Linked DNA regions of Chelatococcus sp. HY11. The protein of the gene in region 1 interacts with the protein of each later gene in a pairwise test. Links are inferred from orthologs where the notes say so. Each region holds a gene or a part of one and is shown on either strand. Other genes may lie near its edges.

Region 1 (2,799 bases):
TCGACTGGTACATGGAGGGCAAGATCAACATCGACGACCTGATCACCCACACCATGCCGCTCGATGAAATCAACACGGCCTTCGACCTGATGCATGAGGGCAAGTCCATCCGCTCCGTTGTCGTGTACTGACGGGGCCGCGTGATGACGCTCGAACTCGTCTCCAGCGCTCGCTCCTTCGGGGGCGAGCAGCGCGTCTACAAGCATCGCTCCACCGAAACCGGCACGGACATGCGCTTTTCCGCCTTCGTGCCGCCGCAGGCGGCAGCGGGCAAGGTGCCGGTTGTGTGGTTTCTCTCGGGCCTCACCTGCACCGAGGAGAACTTCACCGTGAAGGCCGGCGCCCAGCGCGTGGCGGCGGAACTCGGGCTCATGGTGATCGCACCGGACACCAGCCCGCGCGGGGAAGGCGTGCCGGATGATCCCAACGGCGCCTATGACTTCGGCCTCGGTGCGGGGTTCTATGTGGATGCCACCGTCGCGCCTTACGCGCGCAATTATCGCATGGCGAGCTATATCGCACGGGAACTGCCGGAGATCGTCGGTGCGGAACTGCCGGCCGATAGAACGCGGCAAGGCATCACCGGCCACTCCATGGGCGGGCATGGCGCCTTGACGCTCGCCCTGAAGAATCCAGGCCGGTTCAAGGCTGTGTCGGCTTTCGCGCCGATCGTCTCACCGCTGAACTGCCCGTGGGGCGAGAAGGCCTTGGGCGGTTATCTCGGCCCGGACAAGGCCGCGTGGCGCGCCTACGACTCCTGCGCCTTGATCGAGGATGGTGTGCGCGTCGCCGACATCCTGGTCGACCAGGGCATGGCGGACGGGTTCCTCGCGAACCAACTCAAGCCGGAGCTTCTTGAGGCGGCCTGCGCGAAGGCTCGCATTGCGCTGACGCTCCGCCGGCAAGAGGGGTATGATCACTCCTACTTCTTCATCGCCACCTTCATCGCCGATCACCTCAAGTGGCATGCGGAGCGGCTCAAGGCGTGAGCGCGGTGCGCCGTGAGGCGCCTCGCCGATCGGGATGGCCGGGAACAAGCCCGGCCATGACAAAGAGGCCATGACAAAGACAAGGGAAAGCGTTCTCTGAAGGGATGTCATCCCCGGCGGCGTAGCGCCGGGAAGGGGATCCAAGACCACGCGAGGCGAATTATAAGGTCCTGACAGTGTTCGTGGATTCCGGGTTCAAGCCTTCGGCTTGCACCGGAATGACCACAGCGGCACCGACCGTCAGGCGGCTTCAGCCCACCGTTTCGCGCTTGGCCGCCTTGGCGAATTTCTTCATCACGCGGTCGCGCTTCAGCTTCGACAGGTAGTCGATGAACAGAACACCGTCGAGATGGTCGATCTCGTGCTGCAGGCAGGTCGCGAGAATGCCCTCAGCCTCGATCTCCTGCGTCTTGCCATCGAGGTCCATGTAGCGCACGCGGATCTTCGCCGGGCGCTCCACTTCCTCATAATAGTCGGGAATCGAGAGGCAGCCTTCCTCATGAATGCTGAACTCCTCGTCCGATTCCCATGTGATCTCGGGGTTGATCACGACCATCGGCGCGCGCGGCTCATCCTTGCCGGCGACGTCGATGACGAGCAGACGCTTCATGATCCCGATCTGCACCGCGGCCAAGCCGATGCCCGGCGCGTCATACATCGTGTCCAGCATGTCGGCGGCGAGCGTGCGGATCTCGTCGGTGATCTCCGTCACGGGCTCGGAGGCGGTCTTGAGACGCTGGTCTGGGATAAGGACGATAGGTTTGATAGCCATGGTGCAGACTTGCGAGGGCCTTTTTTACAGGAGGCTGCGGACAAAGCTGTCGAGGCCGGAAAACGACAGCGTAACAGCCACATAATCACTTGCGCCGCAAGGGTCAATGTGTTCTTCTTTTGTTCGCATTGATGTCGAGGCGAGTCCCAGTTCCGCGATGAATCAGACCCTGTTTAACCTGGCAGGATATCCGCTCACCGCGGGTGAAGTCATTGTCGGCGCGGCGGGCGCGGCCGTTGTCATTTTGCTTTTGCTCGCCGTTTTCTTGGCGCGCACCAACCGCGAGCGCCGCGTCGAGGCCGCCGAGGCGGCGGAGCGAGCGCGGGAAATGGACGACAAGGTCGCGGAACTCAATCGTATCCAGGCGGAGATGACAGGCCGGCTGCAGACGATCGCCGAGATCTTCGGGTCCCGCCAGCAGGATTTCGCCCGCTTCGTCGCCGAGCGGCTGGACGGCCTCCAGCATCGCGTGGGCCAGGGGCTCGAGGTTTCGTCGCGGACGACGGGTGAGCATATCGCGCGCCTCAACGAGCGTCTTGCGGTGATCGACGCGGCCCAGAAGAACCTCACCAATCTGACCGGCGAGGTGGTCGGCCTCAAGGATATCCTCGCCAACAAGCAGGCGCGCGGCGCCTACGGCCAGGGCCGCATGGAGGCGATTGTCCGGGATGGCCTGCCCGCAGGGCACTATGCCTTCCAGGCGACACTGCGCAACGGCCGCCGGCCGGACTGCCTCATCCGCCTGCCGGGCGATCACCCCCTCGTCATCGATGCCAAGTTTCCGCTGGAGAGCTTTCTCGCTTTCCGTGGTGGCACGAACGACGAGATGCGCCGCGCCGCAGCGGCGCGGGTCAAGGCCGACGTCGCCACCCATGTGAAGGACATTGCCGAGAAGTATCTCGTGCCCGGCGAGACGCAGGATCTGGCGCTGCTGTTCGTGCCGTCGGAGGCGATCTATGCCGACCTGCAGGAACATTTCGAGGATGTGGTGGCGCGCGCGCATCGGGCCCGGGTGATCATCGTTTCGCCGTCGCTTCT
Region 2 (14,855 bases), 2.0 Mb from region 1 along the record:
GAGATTCCGGCGGAGCTCGCCGACCAGGCCGTTGAATACCGCACGAAGCTCGTCGAGGCCGCTGTCGAGCTCGATGACGACGCCATGAGCGCCTACCTCGAGGGCAACGAGCCCGACGAGGAGACCCTGCGCCGGCTCGTTCGTCTCGCTGTCCAGAAGCGCGCCTTCCATCCGGTGCTGTGTGGGTCCGCCTTCAAGAACAAGGGCGTGCAGCCGCTTCTCGACGCCGTGGTCGATTTCCTGCCGTCGCCGCTCGATCGTGGCGCGATCTCGGGTATCGATTTCAACACGGAAGAGCCGACCGTTCGTAATCCGTCTGACGATGAGCCCTTCTCCATGCTCGCGTTCAAGATCATGGACGATCCCTTCGTCGGCACCATCACGTTCTGCCGCGTCTATTCGGGCCACGTCGACTCCGGTACGTCGATCCTCAACTCGACCCGCGACAAGAAGGAGCGCGTCGGCCGCATGCTCCTGATGCATGCGAACAACCGCGAAGACATCAAGGAAGCCTACGCTGGCGACATCGTCGCGCTTGCCGGCCTCAAGGAAGTCCGCACGGGCGACACGCTCTGCGACAACCTGAAACCGGTCATTCTCGAGAAGATGGAGTTCCCTGAGCCCGTCATCGAGATCGCGATCGAGCCGAAGTCGAAGGCCGATCAGGAGAAGCTCGGTATCGCCCTGTCGAAACTTGCGGCCGAGGATCCCTCCTTCCGCGTGTCGACCGACCAGGAGTCCGGCCAGACGATCCTCAAGGGCATGGGCGAGCTTCACCTCGACATCAAGGTCGACATCCTGAAGCGTACCTACAAGGTGGACGCCAATATCGGCGCGCCGCAGGTCGCCTATCGCGAGAAGATCACGAAGAAGGTCGAGATCGACTACACGCACAAGAAGCAGACCGGTGGTACCGGCCAGTTCGCCCGCGTGAAGTTCATCATCGAGCCGAATGAGACGGGCGCGGGCTACGAGTTCGAGTCCAAGATCGTCGGTGGCTCGGTGCCGAAGGAATATATCCCCGGCGTCGAAAAGGGCCTCAACAGCGTGCTCGGCGCTGGCATCCTCGCCGGCTTCCCGGTGGTGGACGTCAAGGTCCAGCTGATCGACGGCGCCTTCCACGAAGTCGACTCGTCGGCTCTCGCCTTCGAAATCGCCTCCCGTGCGGCGTTGCGTGAAGGCCTTCAGAAGGGCGGCTCGGTCCTGCTCGAGCCGATCATGAAGGTCGAGGTCGTGACCCCCGAGGACTACACCGGTTCCGTCATCGGCGATCTGAACTCTCGCCGTGGACAGATCCAGGGCCAGGATATGCGTGGCAATGCCGTGGTGATCAACGCCATGGTGCCGCTCGCGAATATGTTTGGCTACGTGAATACCCTGCGCTCGATGAGCCAGGGCCGTGCGACCTACACCATGCAGTTCGACCACTACGAGCAGGTGCCGCAGGCGGTCGCCGCCGAGGTTCAGGCCAAGTACGCCTGAGCTGTGATCCGCAACCAACGACGCAAAACGTCGAGTTCCTATCAGGAGCCCTACGATGGCCAAAGAGAAGTTTGAGCGGACGAAGCCGCACTGCAACATCGGGACGATTGGTCACGTTGACCATGGCAAGACGTCGTTGACGGCGGCGATCACGAAGGTTCTGGCGGAGTCTGGGGGCGCGTCGTTCACGGCGTATGACCAGATCGACAAGGCGCCTGAAGAGAAGGCGCGCGGGATCACGATCTCGACGTCGCATGTCGAGTACGAGACGAAGAACCGGCACTACGCGCATGTGGACTGCCCCGGCCACGCCGACTATGTGAAGAACATGATCACGGGCGCGGCGCAGATGGACGGGGCGATCCTGGTGGTGTCTGCGGCTGACGGCCCGATGCCGCAGACGCGCGAGCACATCCTGCTTGCGCGCCAGGTGGGCGTTCCGGCGCTTGTGGTGTTCCTGAACAAGGTCGACATGGTGGACGACGCCGAGCTTCTCGACCTGGTCGAGCTCGAGGTGCGCGAGCTTCTGTCGAAGTACGAGTTCCCCGGGGACGACATCCCGGTGGTGCGTGGTTCGGCGCTGTGCGCGCTTGAGGATCGCGAGCCGACGATCGGCCATGACGCGGTGCTTGAGCTGATGACGCAGGTCGACGCGTATATCCCGCAGCCGGAGCGTCCGGTCGACCTGCCGTTCCTGATGCCGGTCGAGGACGTGTTCTCGATCTCGGGTCGCGGCACGGTTGTGACGGGCCGCGTCGAGCGCGGGATCGTGAAGGTCGGCGAGGAAATCGAGATCGTCGGGCTGAAGCCGACGGTGAAGACGACGGTGACGGGCGTCGAGATGTTCCGGAAGCTGCTTGACCAGGGTCAGGCGGGTGACAACATCGGGGCGCTGCTGCGCGGCACGAAGCGCGAGGACGTCGAGCGCGGCCAGGTGCTGTGCAAGCCGGGTTCGGTGAAGCCGCACACGAAGTTCAAGGCGGAAGCCTACATCCTGACGAAGGAAGAGGGTGGCCGGCACACGCCGTTCTTCACGAACTACCGTCCGCAGTTCTACTTCCGGACGACGGACGTGACGGGCGTGGTGACGTTGCCGGAAGGCACCGAGATGGTGATGCCCGGGGACAACGTGACGATGGAAGTCGTGCTGATCGTTCCGATCGCCATGGAAGAGAAGCTTCGCTTCGCGATCCGCGAAGGTGGCCGCACGGTTGGCGCCGGCGTCGTCGCCTCCATCATCGAGTAAGACACCAGCACATCAGGCGAATGCGCAAGCAATCAGCGCATTCGCCTGCGTCGCACGGAATATTGGCCCGAGGGCGTTGTCATGACTAACCAGAATATCCGTATCCGCCTCCAGGCGTTCGACCACGATGCTCTCGACGCTTCGGCGCGGGAAATCGTGTCGACCGCGAAGCGGACGGGGGCGCAGGTGCGGGGGCCGATTCCTTTGCCGACGCGTATTGAGAAATTCACCGTGAACCGCTCGCCGCACATCGACAAGAAGTCACGCGAGCAGTTCGAGATGCGTACCCATAAGCGCGTTCTCGACATCGTTGAGCCGACGCCGCAGACGGTCGACGCTCTTATGAAGCTCGACCTCGCCTCCGGCGTCGAAGTCGAAATTAAGCTCTGACCCTCCGTTTCGGTTGGTTGGTTCCTGGAACGCCTTAGAGGATCCGCTCATGCGCTCAGGCGTGATCGCACAAAAAGTTGGGATGACACGCGTCTTCACGGACGCGGGTGAGCACGTCCCTGTTACGGTTCTGAAGGTCGACAGCTGCCAGGTTGTCGCGCACCGGACCGTGGATACGAATGGCTATACCGCGCTGCAGGTCGGCATCGGCAAGGCCAAGGTGAAGAACGTCTCGAAGGCTGAGCGCGGTCGTTTCGCGGTCGCCACGGTCGAGCCGAAGAAGAAGCTCGCCGAGTTTCGCGTCGATCCCGAGCACATCATTCCGGTGGGCGCGGAGATCACGGCTGATCACTTCGTGGTTGGTCAGTTCGTCGACGTGACGGGCACGACGACCGGTAAGGGCTTCGCCGGCGGTATGAAGCGCTGGAATTTCGGCGGTCTCCGGGCAAGCCATGGCGTCTCGGTCTCGCATCGCTCGATCGGTTCGACCGGCGGCCGTCAGGACCCCGGCAAGACGTTCAAGAACAAGAAGATGCCTGGGCACCTCGGTGTCGAGCGCGTGACCACGCAGAACCTGCGCATCGTGCAGACGGATGCGGAGCGCGGGCTCATTCTGGTTGAGGGCGCGGTGCCAGGTGTGTCTGGCGGCTGGATATTGGTACGTGACGCGGTGAAGCGTAAGTTGCCGAAGGAAGCGCCGCTTCCCGGGGCGTTCCGCGAGCCGAAGTCCGCTGCTGTTCCGGCGCAAGCCGAGGGACAGGAGAACGCGTGATGAAACTCGATGTGACCACGCTCGACGGCTCGGCTGCCGGCACGATCGATCTTGACGAGACGATCTTCGGTCTTGAGCCGCGCGTCGACCTTATTCATCGTTACGTGCGTTGGCAGCTCGCCAAGCGCCAAGCGGGGACCCACAAGTCCCTTGGCCGCGCCGAGATCGCCCGCACCGGCAAGAAGCTGTATCGCCAGAAGGGCACCGGTAACGCCCGCCACGGCGCCGCTCGCGCGCCGCAGTTCCGCGGCGGTGGCAAGGCCTTCGGCCCGGTCGTGCGTGACCATGCGCATGATCTGCCGAAGAAGGTGCGCGCGCTTGCGCTGCGCCATGCTCTCTCGGCCAAGGCCAAGGACGGCGCGATCGTCGTGCTCGACAAGGCCAGTGTCGCCGAGCCCAAGACCAAGGCGTTGAAGGCGAGCTTCGGCAAGCTTGGTTTCGCCAATGTCCTGGTTGTCGACGGCGCAGAGCTCGAGACGAATTTCCGTCTCGCGGCCCGCAACATTCCGAATGTTGATGTGCTGCCGGTTCAGGGCATCAACGTTTACGACATCCTGCGGCGTGAGAAGCTCGTTCTGACGAAGGCCGCCATCGACGCGTTGGAGGCGCGCTTCAAATGAGCAAGGCTCCCATCGCACTGGATCCGCGACACTATGATGTGATCGTCGGACCGGTCATCACCGAGAAGGCTACGACGGCGTCGGAGCACAACAAGGTGGTGTTCAAGGTTGCCGGTAAGGCGACCAAGCCGCAGATCAAGGCGGCTGTCGAGAAGTTGTTCGACGTCAAAGTGCTCAGCGTCAACACGCTGGTCACCAAGGGCAAGGTGAAGCGGTTCCGCAACACCCTCGGCCAGCGTTCGGACGTGAAGAAGGCGGTTGTCACCCTCGCCGAGGGTCACAGCGTCGACGTGACGACGGGCCTCTGAGGCGGGTGAAGGACTGATCCGATGGCTTTGAAATCCTTCAAACCGGTTACTCCGAGCCAGCGCCAGCTGGTGATCGTCGATCGCTCGGAGCTCTACAAGGGCAAGCCGGTCAAGACGCTGACTGAGGGCAAGTCGTCCGCAGGCGGCCGCAACAACACCGGACGGGTGACCGTCCGCTTCCGTGGTGGTGGCCACAAGCGCACCTACCGCATCATCGACTTCAAGCGTCGCGAGCGCCTGGAGCAGCCTGGTGTCGTCGATCGGGTCGAATATGATCCGAACCGCACGGCTTTCATCGCTCTCGTCAAGTACGAGGACGGCGGGCTTGCCTATATCCTCGCGCCGCAGCGCCTGGCGGTCGGCGACACGGTCGTCGCGGGCAACCAGGTCGATATCAAGCCCGGCAACGCGATGCCTCTGGCGAACATGCCGGTCGGCACCATCGTGCACAATGTCGAGCTCAAGATCGGCAAGGGCGGCGCGCTTGCCCGCTCGGCCGGTACCTATGCTCAGATCGTCGGTCGCGATCAGGGTTATGTGATCGTTCGCCTCAATTCGGGCGAGCAGCGTCTTGTTCACGGCCAGTGCTTCGCGACGGTTGGCGCCGTCTCGAACCCGGACCACATGAACACGTCGGTCGGCAAGGCCGGCCGCTCGCGCTGGCTCGGACGGCGTCCTCATAACCGCGGCGTGACCATGAACCCGATCGACCACCCGCATGGTGGTGGTGAGGGGCGCACTTCGGGTGGCCGTCATCCGGTCACGCCGTGGGGCAAGCCGACCAAGGGCAAGAAGACCCGCGCCAACAAGCGGACTGACAGCTTCATCGTGACGTCGCGTCACCAGCGGAAGAAGAGATAAGGGGCGGGCGATGGCACGTTCGATCTGGAAGGGCCCGTTCTTCGACGGCTACCTCCTCAAGAAGGCCGAGGCGGCGCGCTCCGCGACGCGCTCGGAAGTTATCAAGATCTGGAGCCGTCGCTCCACCATCCTGCCGCAGTTTGTGGGCCTGACCTTCGGCGTCCACAACGGCCAGAAGCACATTCCCGTCTTCGTCAGCGAGGAGATGGTCGGTCATAAGTTCGGTGAATTCGCGCCGACCCGGACCTTCCATGGCCATGCCGCGGACAAGAAGGCGAAGAGGAGATAGGCATGGGCAAGCCCGCAAATCCTCGCGCGCTGAAGGACAACGAGGCCAAGGCTATTCTGCGCAACCTGCGCGTCAGCCCGCAGAAGCTCAACCTTGTCGCCGCATTGATCCGCGGCAAGAAGGTGTCGACTGCCCTCGCTGATCTCGAGTTCAGCCGCAAGCGCATTTCCGTCGACGTCCGCAAGACGCTCGAGAGCGCCATCGCCAATGCCGAGAACAACCATGACCTCGATGTCGACGATCTCGTCGTTGCCGAGGCCTTCGTCGGCAAGGGCCTGGTCATGAAGCGTTTCCACGCTCGTGCCCGTGGTCGCGGCGTGCGTATTGAGAAGCCGTTCTCGAACCTGACCATCGTGGTTCGGGAAGTGGCGCAAGAAACCGGCCGCGGAGCCTGAGGAGAGCGCGATGGGTCAGAAGGTCAATCCGATCGGTCTGCGGCTCGGCATCAACCGCACGTGGGATTCGCGTTGGTTCGCGGGCAAGATCGAGTACGGCAAGCTGCTGCATGAGGATATGGCGATCCGCCGGGCGCTCATGAAGCAGCTCAAGCAAGCGGCGGTCTCCAAGATCGTCATTGAACGGCCGCACAAAAAGTGCCGCGTCACCATCTACTCGGCTCGTCCGGGCGTGGTGATCGGCAAGAAGGGCGCCGACATCGACAAGCTGCGCAAGACCGTGGCGAAGATGACGGACGCCGACGTGGCGATCAACATCATCGAAGTCCGGAAGCCGGAAATCGATGCCAAGCTCGTCGCGGAGTCGATCGCACAGCAGCTGGAGCGCCGTGTGGCATTCCGTCGCGCCATGAAGCGCGCCGTTCAGTCGGCCATGCGTCTCGGCGCGGAAGGCATTCGTATCAACTGTTCCGGCCGTCTCGGCGGCGCCGAGATCGCGCGTATGGAATGGTATCGCGAGGGACGCGTGCCACTTCACACCTTGCGCGCGGACGTGGATTACGGTACGGCGACGGCCTTCACGACCTACGGGACGTGCGGAATCAAGGTGTGGATCTTCAAGGGTGAAATCCTTGAGCACGATCCCATGGCTCAGGACAAGCGTATGGCCGAGGAAAGTGGCGGCCAGCGTAGTCACGGCCGTAGAGAGGCTGCGGCGTAAAGCCGCTTTAGGAGGCAGACATGCTGCAGCCCAAGAAGACCAAGTTTCGTAAGCAGTTCAAGGGCCGTATTCATGGCACCGCGAAGGGCGGTACGAATCTCGATTTCGGCCAGTTCGGCCTCAAGGCTCTAGAGCCTGAGCGCGTGACTGCCCGGCAGATCGAAGCGGCGCGACGCGCTATAACGCGTCAGATGAAGCGCCAGGGGCGCGTGTGGATCCGGATCTTCCCGGATCTTCCCGTGACCGACAAGCCGACCGAAGTGCGTATGGGTAAGGGCAAGGGCTCGCCGGAATATTGGGCGGCGCGTGTTCATCCCGGCCGCATCATGTTCGAACTCGACGGCGTGCCGGAAGAGATCGCGCGCGAAGCGCTGCGTCTCGGCGCGGCCAAGCTGCCGATCCGGACGCGCTTCATTCAGCGCATTGCGGAGTGAGTGTTAGACGATGAAAACGAAGCAGCGTTTTTCCGACCTCACCGCGATGTCGGCCGACCAGCTCCAGGACGAGCTTCTGAAGCTGAAGAAAGAGCAGTTCAATCTGCGCTTTCAGCGCGCGACGGGGCAGCTCGAGAGCACGGACCGCGTGAGGGTGGTGCGTCGCGACATAGCTCGCGTCAAGACTCTTCAGCAGCAGAAGCTCGCTGAAGCTCACAAGGTTTGAGGAGGCCGCCGTGCCGAAACGTGTATTGCAGGGCGTCGTCGTCAGCGACAAGCAGGACAAGACGATCGTCGTGAAGGTCGAGCGTCGTTTCACGCATCCGCTTCTGAAGAAGACGGTGCGTCGCTCGAAGAACTATCATGCCCATGACGAGGGCAACAAGTTCAAGGTCGGTGATACGGTTTGGATCGAGGAGACTCGTCCGATATCGAAACTCAAGACCTGGGTTGCCCTGGAAAACTCCGCGGCATCCTGAGCATTATTGAAGAGAGGCGAGGGGACCGAAAGATCCCCGTCAGTCGTAGTCCGGCAGTGTGAGCTGCCGGAAACCGGTCTGAGACAGAGAAAGGATCGTTGCCATGATCCAGATGCAGACGAATCTTGACGTTGCCGACAATTCCGGCGCCCGTCGCGTCATGTGTATCAAGGTCTTGGGTGGCTCGAAGCGTAAATACGCCGGCGTTGGCGACATCATCGTGGTGTCCGTCAAGGAGGCTATTCCGCGTGGGCGTGTGAAGAAGGGTGACGTGATGAAGGCGGTGGTCGTTCGCACCGCCAAGGACATCCGTCGCGCTGATGGTTCTGTGATTCGTTTCGATCGCAACGCTGCTGTGCTGATCAACAATCAGAAAGAGCCGGTTGGAACACGTATCTTCGGGCCGGTTCCGCGCGAACTGCGCGCCAAGAACCACATGAAGATCATCTCGCTCGCGCCGGAGGTGTTGTGATGGCCGCGAAGATCAAGAAGGGCGACAAGGTCGTCGTTCTCACCGGCCGCGACAAGGGCAAGTCGGGCGAGGTGGTGCAGGTTCTTCCCAAGGAAGAGCGCGCCCTGGTGCGCGGCGTGAACATCGTGAAGCGCCATCAGCGCCAGACGGCGAATTCCGAGGGCGGCATCATCTCCAAGGAAGCGCCGCTCCACCTGTCGAATATCGCATTGGCGGACCCCAAGGACGGCAAGGCGACCCGCGTTGGGTTCAAGACTTTGGACGACGGGCGCAAGGTGCGTGTCGCCAAGCGTTCGGGAGAACTGATCGATGGCTGAGGCTGCTCAGGATCTCGGCGTCGGCTATGTGCCGCGCCTGAGGAAGCACTACGACGAGGTCATTCGCGAGAAGCTCGTCGAGGAGTTCGGCTACAAGAACCGTATGCAGGTTCCGACGATCGAGAAGATCGTTCTGAACATGGGCGTCGGCGAGGCCGTGAATGATTCCAAGAAGGCGTCTGTGGCGGCGGCTGACCTGGCTCTGATCGCCGGTCAGAAGCCTGTCGTGACCCGGGCCCGCAAGGCTATCGCGACTTTCAAGGTCCGCGAGAACATGCCGATCGGAGCCAAGGTGACGCTGCGCAAGGAGCGGATGTACGAGTTCATCGATCGTCTGGTGACGATCGCCCTGCCTCGCGTCCGTGACTTCCGGGGTCTCAACCCGAAGTCCTTCGACGGCCGCGGCAATTATGCTCTCGGGATCAAGGAGCACATCGTGTTCCCCGAGATCAACTACGATCGCGTCGAGCAGATCTGGGGTATGGACATCATCGTCTGCACCTCGGCGAAGACCGATGATGAAGCGCGCGCGCTTCTCAAGCACTTCAACTTCCCGTTCCGGCAGTGAGATTGCTCTCATACGCGGACACCGGAGATCAATATGGCTAAGAAGAGTTCAATCGAGAAGAACAAGCGGCGCGAGCGGCTTGTGAAGCAGTACGCGGGCAAGCGCGCTCGTCTGAAGGCCATCGCCAACGATCAGACGAAGTCGCCGGAAGAGCAGTTCGAGGCCCGCCTGAAGCTGGCTGAGCTGCCGCGCAACGCCAACCCGACGCGCATTCGCAACCGTTGCGAAGTCACGGGCCGTCCGCGCGCGTTCTATCGCAAGCTCAAGATGTCGCGTATCGCGCTTCGCGAGCTGGGCTCGCAGGGGCTTGTCCCCGGCTTGGTCAAGTCGAGCTGGTAAGGGAGGATCTGCGATGTCGATCAATGATCCGCTAGGCGATATGCTCACCCGTATCCGCAACGCCCAGATGCGGCGTCGCGGCAAGGTGGGAACGCCGGGTTCCAAGCTGCGCGCACGTGTTCTCGATGTGCTTCAGCAGGAAGGTTATATTCGCGGCTACTCGACGACCGAGTACGGCAACGGCCGTACCGAGTTCGAGATCGAGCTGAAGTACTTCGACGGTACGCCTGTGATCCGTTCGATCCAGCGCGTGTCGAAGCCCGGCCGCCGCGTCTATGCCTCTGTCGATAACATGCCGCGCGTTGCGGATGGTCTCGGCATCACCATTCTCTCCACGCCCCGCGGCGTGATGGCCGATCACCAGGCCCGGGAGAATAACGTGGGCGGCGAAGTGCTCTGCAAGGTCTTCTGATCAGGCGGCACTGACAAACCACGGGAAAGACCATCATGTCTCGTATTGGTAAGAAACCAGTTCCTGTCCCGGCCGGCGTCACGGCGACCGTCGATGGACAGACTGTCAAGGTTAAGGGCTCGAAGGGCGAACTGTTCTTCGTCGTTCCCGATGACGTCTCGGTGGTGCTCAACAACGGCGAGGTCAAGGTTGACCCGCGTGACGAGACCAAGCGCGCCCGCGCGCTGTGGGGCATGTCGCGCAGCCAGGTCGAGAACCTGATCGTTGGTGTGTCGAAGGGCTTCGAGAAGAAGCTCGAGATCACCGGCGTCGGTTACAAGGCTGCGGTCGCTGGCAAGGTTCTCAAGTTGTCGCTCGGCTACAGCCACGACATCGACTTTGAGATCCCCGCTGGGCTCACGATCACGACGCCGAAGCCGACGGAGATCGTCGTCGCCGGCATCGACAAGCAGAAGGTCGGTCAGGCCGCTGCTGAGATCCGCGAGTTCCGCGGTCCCGAGCCCTATAAGGGCAAGGGCGTGAAATACGCCAACGAGTTCATCTTCCGCAAGGAAGGCAAGAAGAAGTAAGGGGCCGACCATGGCGGAGAAACTCGGAACCACTGAGCGTCGCAAGGCGCGTGTTCGCCGCGCTCTGCGCGCTGCTGCGAACGGACGGCCGCGTTTGTCGGTGCATCGCACCTCGAAGCAGATCTACGCCCAGGTTATCGACGATGTGGCCGGCCGCACGCTGGCTGCCGCGTCATCCCTGGAGAAGGATGTGCGCGAACAGCTGAAGAGCGGCGCCAACGTCGAGGCGGCGGCCGCGATCGGCAAGCTGATCGCGGAGCGTGCTGTTGCCGCTGGCGTCAAGGACGTCATCTTCGATCGCGGCGCCTTCATTTATCACGGGCGTGTCAAGGCTTTGGCCGAAGCCGCGCGTGAAGGTGGCTTGAGCTTTTAATTCGACTTATTCAGGTCCGCCGCGTCACCGGGGCTTGTGCGAGAGCAAGCAACCGGTTACGCGGTGGTCTTGTTTTTGGGAATCGCGGATCTTGTTCTCGCGCTTCCCCGGTTCGAAAGCGGCGGATTTGGTGTGGTTCGAAGCGAGCGGGGCCGCCGCCCTGCGAAAGTGGAGACAAAGGTATGGCGAGAGACCGTCAGCAGCCGCGTGACCGTGAGGAGCGCGACAGCGAGTTTGTAGATCGGTTGGTGCACATCAACCGTGTTGCCAAGGTCGTGAAGGGTGGCCGCCGTTTTGGATTCGCCGCCCTCGTGGTCGTCGGTGACCAGAAGGGCCGGGTCGGTTTCGGCCATGGCAAGGCCCGCGAAGTTCCGGAAGCGATCCGCAAGGCGACTGAAGCGGCCAAGCGCGCGCTCGTGCGCATCCCGCTGAAGGAAGGCCGGACGCTGCATCACGACGTTGCCGGCCGTTGGGGCGCGGGCAAGGTGATCCTGCGTGCAGCGCCAGCCGGTACCGGTATCATCGCCGGTGGCCCGATGCGCGCCGTCTTCGAGACGCTCGGCATGCACGACGTCGTCGCGAAGTCGCTCGGTTCCTCGAACCCGTACAACCTGGTTCGCGCCACGATCGACGCGCTCAAGCGCGAAGATAGCCCGCGTTCCGTTGCGGCCCGCCGTGGCCTCAAGGTGTCCGCCCTCCAGTCCCGTCGTCGCGATGCTGATATGAGCGACGCGGCCGGCGCCGAAGCGTGAGGAGGCTTGAACAATGGCTCAATCCTCTCAGAAGAAGACCGTCACGGTCGAGCAGATCGGTAGCCCGATCCGCCGCGTCGCCGCGCAGCGTGCAACGCTGATCGGCCTGGGTCTCAACAAGCTTCACCGTCGTTCGGTTCTCGAGGACACACCGGCTGTCCGCGGGATGATCGACAAGGTTCGTCACCTCGTGCGCGTCGTTGAAGACACGCCGGCAGCACGGTGAGGAGAATGTCGATGAAACTTACAGACATTCGCGATAATCCCGGCGCAACCAAGGGCCGCATGCGTGTCGGCCGTGGTATCGGCTCGGGCAAGGGCAAAACCGGCGGCCGCGGCGTCAAGGGTCAGAAGTCCCGTTCAGGCGTCGCCATCAAGGGCTTCGAGGGCGGGCAGATGCCCATCCATCGTCGCCTCCCGAAGCGCGGCTTCTGGAACCCCTTCCGGCGCGACCTCAACGAGGTTAACGTCGGCCGGGTTCAGGCGGCCGTCGACGCGGGCAAGCTCGATGTGGCGAGCCCCGTCACCCTGGAAGTGCTGATCGCGGCGGGCGTCGTTTCCAAGGCGCGCGACGGGGTCAAGATCCTGGGGCAGGGTGAACTGACGTCGAAGCTTATCTTCGAGGTGGCCGGCGCGTCGAAGTCAGCGATCGCCGCTATCGAGAAGGTGGGCGGCTCGGTGAAAATTCTGAGCGCTGCAGCACCTGCAGAAGCGTAGGCGAACCCCTATCTAAGCCAGTGGCGGCGGGGCACCCTTGTCGGGTAGCCGGCGCCGCCACGAAGCCTTTGCGGGATTGATCATCGATGGCGTCGGCAGCTGAACAGCTTGCAGCAAATCTAAACTTCGGGGCTCTGGCGAAGGCCGAGGAACTCAAGAAGCGCATCTGGTTTACGCTGGGTGCGCTTCTCGTGTATCGGCTTGGCACCTATATCCCGCTTCCCGGCATCAATCCGGAAGCGGTCGCCGAGCTTTTCCGCCAGACGCAGGGCGGTGTCCTGGGGCTGTTCAACATGTTCTCGGGCGGAGCGGTTAGCCGTATGGCTATCTTCTCGCTCAACATCATGCCGTATATCTCGGCATCGATCATCATCCAGCTGCTGACCAGCGTCGTTCCCACGCTCGAGGCCCTCAAGAAAGAGGGCGAGCAGGGACGCAAGGTCATCAACCAGTATACCCGCTATCTCACGGTCATTCTGGCGGTGTTCCAGGCCTATGGCATTTCGATCGGCCTCGAAGGCTCTGGGAACATGGTGGCCGACCCGGGCGTGTTCTTCCGGATCACGACGGTCATCACCTTGACCGGCGGCACGATGTTCCTGATGTGGCTCGGCGAGCAGATCACCTCTCGCGGCATCGGCAACGGAACGTCGTTGATCATCTTCGCGGGCATCGTCGCGGAGCTGCCTCAGGCTATCGCCGGGACGCTTGAGCTCGGCCGTCAGGGCGCTGTCTCGACGGGCCTGATCCTCGGCGTCATCGTGATGGCGGTCGCCTGTATCGCGTTGATCGTCTACATGGAGCGCGCCCAGCGCCGCCTGCTCATCAACTACCCGAAGCGTCAGGTCGGCAATAAGCTGTACGAGGGGCAAAGTTCGTTCCTGCCGCTCAAGCTGAATACGGCTGGCGTTATTCCGCCCATCTTTGCCTCGTCGCTCCTTCTGCTGCCCACCACATTCGCGAGCTTCTCGCAGGCGCAGGGCGGCGGCACAGGCATTCTGGCGACGCTCTCGACCTATCTCGCGCACGGTCGTCCGCTCTATATGATCCTGTATGTGCTGTTGATCGTGTTTTTCGCGTTCTTCTATACGGCGATCGTGTTCAATCCGAACGAGACCGCGGACAATCTCAAGAAGCACGGCGGCTTCATCCCCGGCATCCGGCCTGGCGACCGCACGGCGCAGTACATCGACTACGTGCTCACGCGCATCACCGTGGTCGGTGCGGCCTACCTCGCTTTGATCTGCTTGATCCCTGAGGTCCTGATTTCCTATGCGGCGCTTCCCTTCTATTTTGGCGGCACATCGCTGCTGATCGTGGTCAGCGTCACGATGGACACGGTGGCGCAGGTGCACGGGCATCTGTTGGCCCATCAGTATGAAGGGCTCATCAAGAAGTCGAAGTTGAAGGGGGCAAGGCGGAAATGAGACTGATCCTACTCGGACCTCCGGGTGCCGGTAAGGGCACGCAGGCGGCGCGTCTGGTGGAACGCCACGGTATTCCGCAGCTGTCGACGGGCGACATGTTGCGGGCCGCGGTTGCGGCCAAGACACCCGTCGGCCTGCAGGCGAAGGAGTTGATGGATCAGGGGGCGCTTGTCCCCGACGATCTCGTCGTTTCGATCGTCGCCTCGCGCATCGAGGAGCCCGACGCGCGCAAGGGGTTCATTCTCGACGGTTTTCCGCGGACGGTTGGACAGGCTGACGCCCTCGACCGCATGCTTGAGCAGAAGGGCATGCAGCTCGATGCCATCATCGAGTTGAAGGTCGACGAGGGGATTCTCGTGGACCGGATCGTTCGGCGGGCCAGGGAGGCCGAGGAGCGTGGCGAGCCCGTGCGTCGGGACGACAATCCCGAGGTCTTCCGGACGAGGCTTGAGGCCTACCGGCAGCAGACCGCGCCGCTGACCGACTACTATGGCAGCAAGGGCACCTTGCGCACGGTGGACGGAATGGCACCTATCGATGATGTCACCACGGCGATTCGCTCGATCGTTGGCGGCTGAATTCGATAGATAAGGTTGACGAAACTTGTATGAACGCCTAAAGACAGGAATCTGCCGACGTTAGTCTGTGACCGAGCCGGTGTCCTGAGCAAAAGGGGTGCCGGCCGGTGTTGTCGTGTGGGCCGTTCGCAAGACTATTCCTCCGGGGTATCCCGGAGTTGGCACATTATCGAACCGCATGAAGCTCCGGCTTCGATGTTAAGGGTTGAGGAGACTGGAACGTGGCCCGTATCGCAGGCGTCAACATTCCGACGAACAAGCGCGTGGTGATCGCGCTGCAGTATATTCACGGTATCGGTGCCAGGAAGGCGCAGGAGATCAGCGAGAAGGTCGG

Evidence for each region.
Region 2: the proteins of KIO74_RS11825 (region 1) and rplV interact in binary tests that used the Escherichia coli proteins (3 or more experiments, as listed by UniProt). The link is inferred for Chelatococcus sp. HY11 from one-to-one orthologs.

The regions. Positions count from the first base shown.
Region 1 is NZ_JAHBRX010000001.1:2,583,434-2,586,232, reverse strand. It holds KIO74_RS11825 (peptide deformylase), read right to left. Parts: upstream 1,762-2,799; coding sequence 1,240-1,761; downstream 1-1,239. Other genes in the region: KIO74_RS11820 (DNA recombination protein RmuC), read left to right, coding at 1,919-2,799; fghA (S-formylglutathione hydrolase), read left to right, coding at 144-989; KIO74_RS11835 (S-(hydroxymethyl)glutathione dehydrogenase/class III alcohol dehydrogenase), read left to right, coding at 1-131. UniProt on the Escherichia coli protein: Removes the formyl group from the N-terminal Met of newly synthesized proteins. Requires at least a dipeptide for an efficient rate of reaction. N-terminal L-methionine is a prerequisite for activity but the enzyme has broad specificity at other positions.
Region 2 is NZ_JAHBRX010000001.1:568,441-583,295, forward strand. The notes cover bases 4,979-7,666. They hold rplV (50S ribosomal protein L22), read left to right. Parts: upstream 4,979-5,970; coding sequence 5,971-6,363; downstream 6,364-7,666. Other genes in these bases: rplB (50S ribosomal protein L2), read left to right, coding at 4,979-5,679; rpsS (30S ribosomal protein S19), read left to right, coding at 5,690-5,968; rpsC (30S ribosomal protein S3), read left to right, coding at 6,374-7,084; rplP (50S ribosomal protein L16), read left to right, coding at 7,105-7,518; rpmC (50S ribosomal protein L29), read left to right, coding at 7,529-7,666. Outside these bases: fusA (elongation factor G), read left to right, coding at 1-1,482; tuf (elongation factor Tu), read left to right, coding at 1,538-2,728; rpsJ (30S ribosomal protein S10), read left to right, coding at 2,810-3,118; rplC (50S ribosomal protein L3), read left to right, coding at 3,168-3,890; rplD (50S ribosomal protein L4), read left to right, coding at 3,890-4,510; KIO74_RS02790 (50S ribosomal protein L23), read left to right, coding at 4,507-4,818; more of rplB, read left to right, coding at 4,840-4,978; more of rpmC, read left to right, coding at 7,667-7,744; rpsQ (30S ribosomal protein S17), read left to right, coding at 7,755-7,997; rplN (50S ribosomal protein L14), read left to right, coding at 8,101-8,469; rplX (50S ribosomal protein L24), read left to right, coding at 8,469-8,786; rplE (50S ribosomal protein L5), read left to right, coding at 8,779-9,354; rpsN (30S ribosomal protein S14), read left to right, coding at 9,388-9,693; rpsH (30S ribosomal protein S8), read left to right, coding at 9,707-10,105; rplF (50S ribosomal protein L6), read left to right, coding at 10,141-10,674; rplR (50S ribosomal protein L18), read left to right, coding at 10,685-11,047; and 6 more genes. UniProt on the Escherichia coli protein: This protein binds specifically to 23S rRNA; its binding is stimulated by other ribosomal proteins, e.g. uL4, bL17, and bL20. It is important during the early stages of 50S assembly.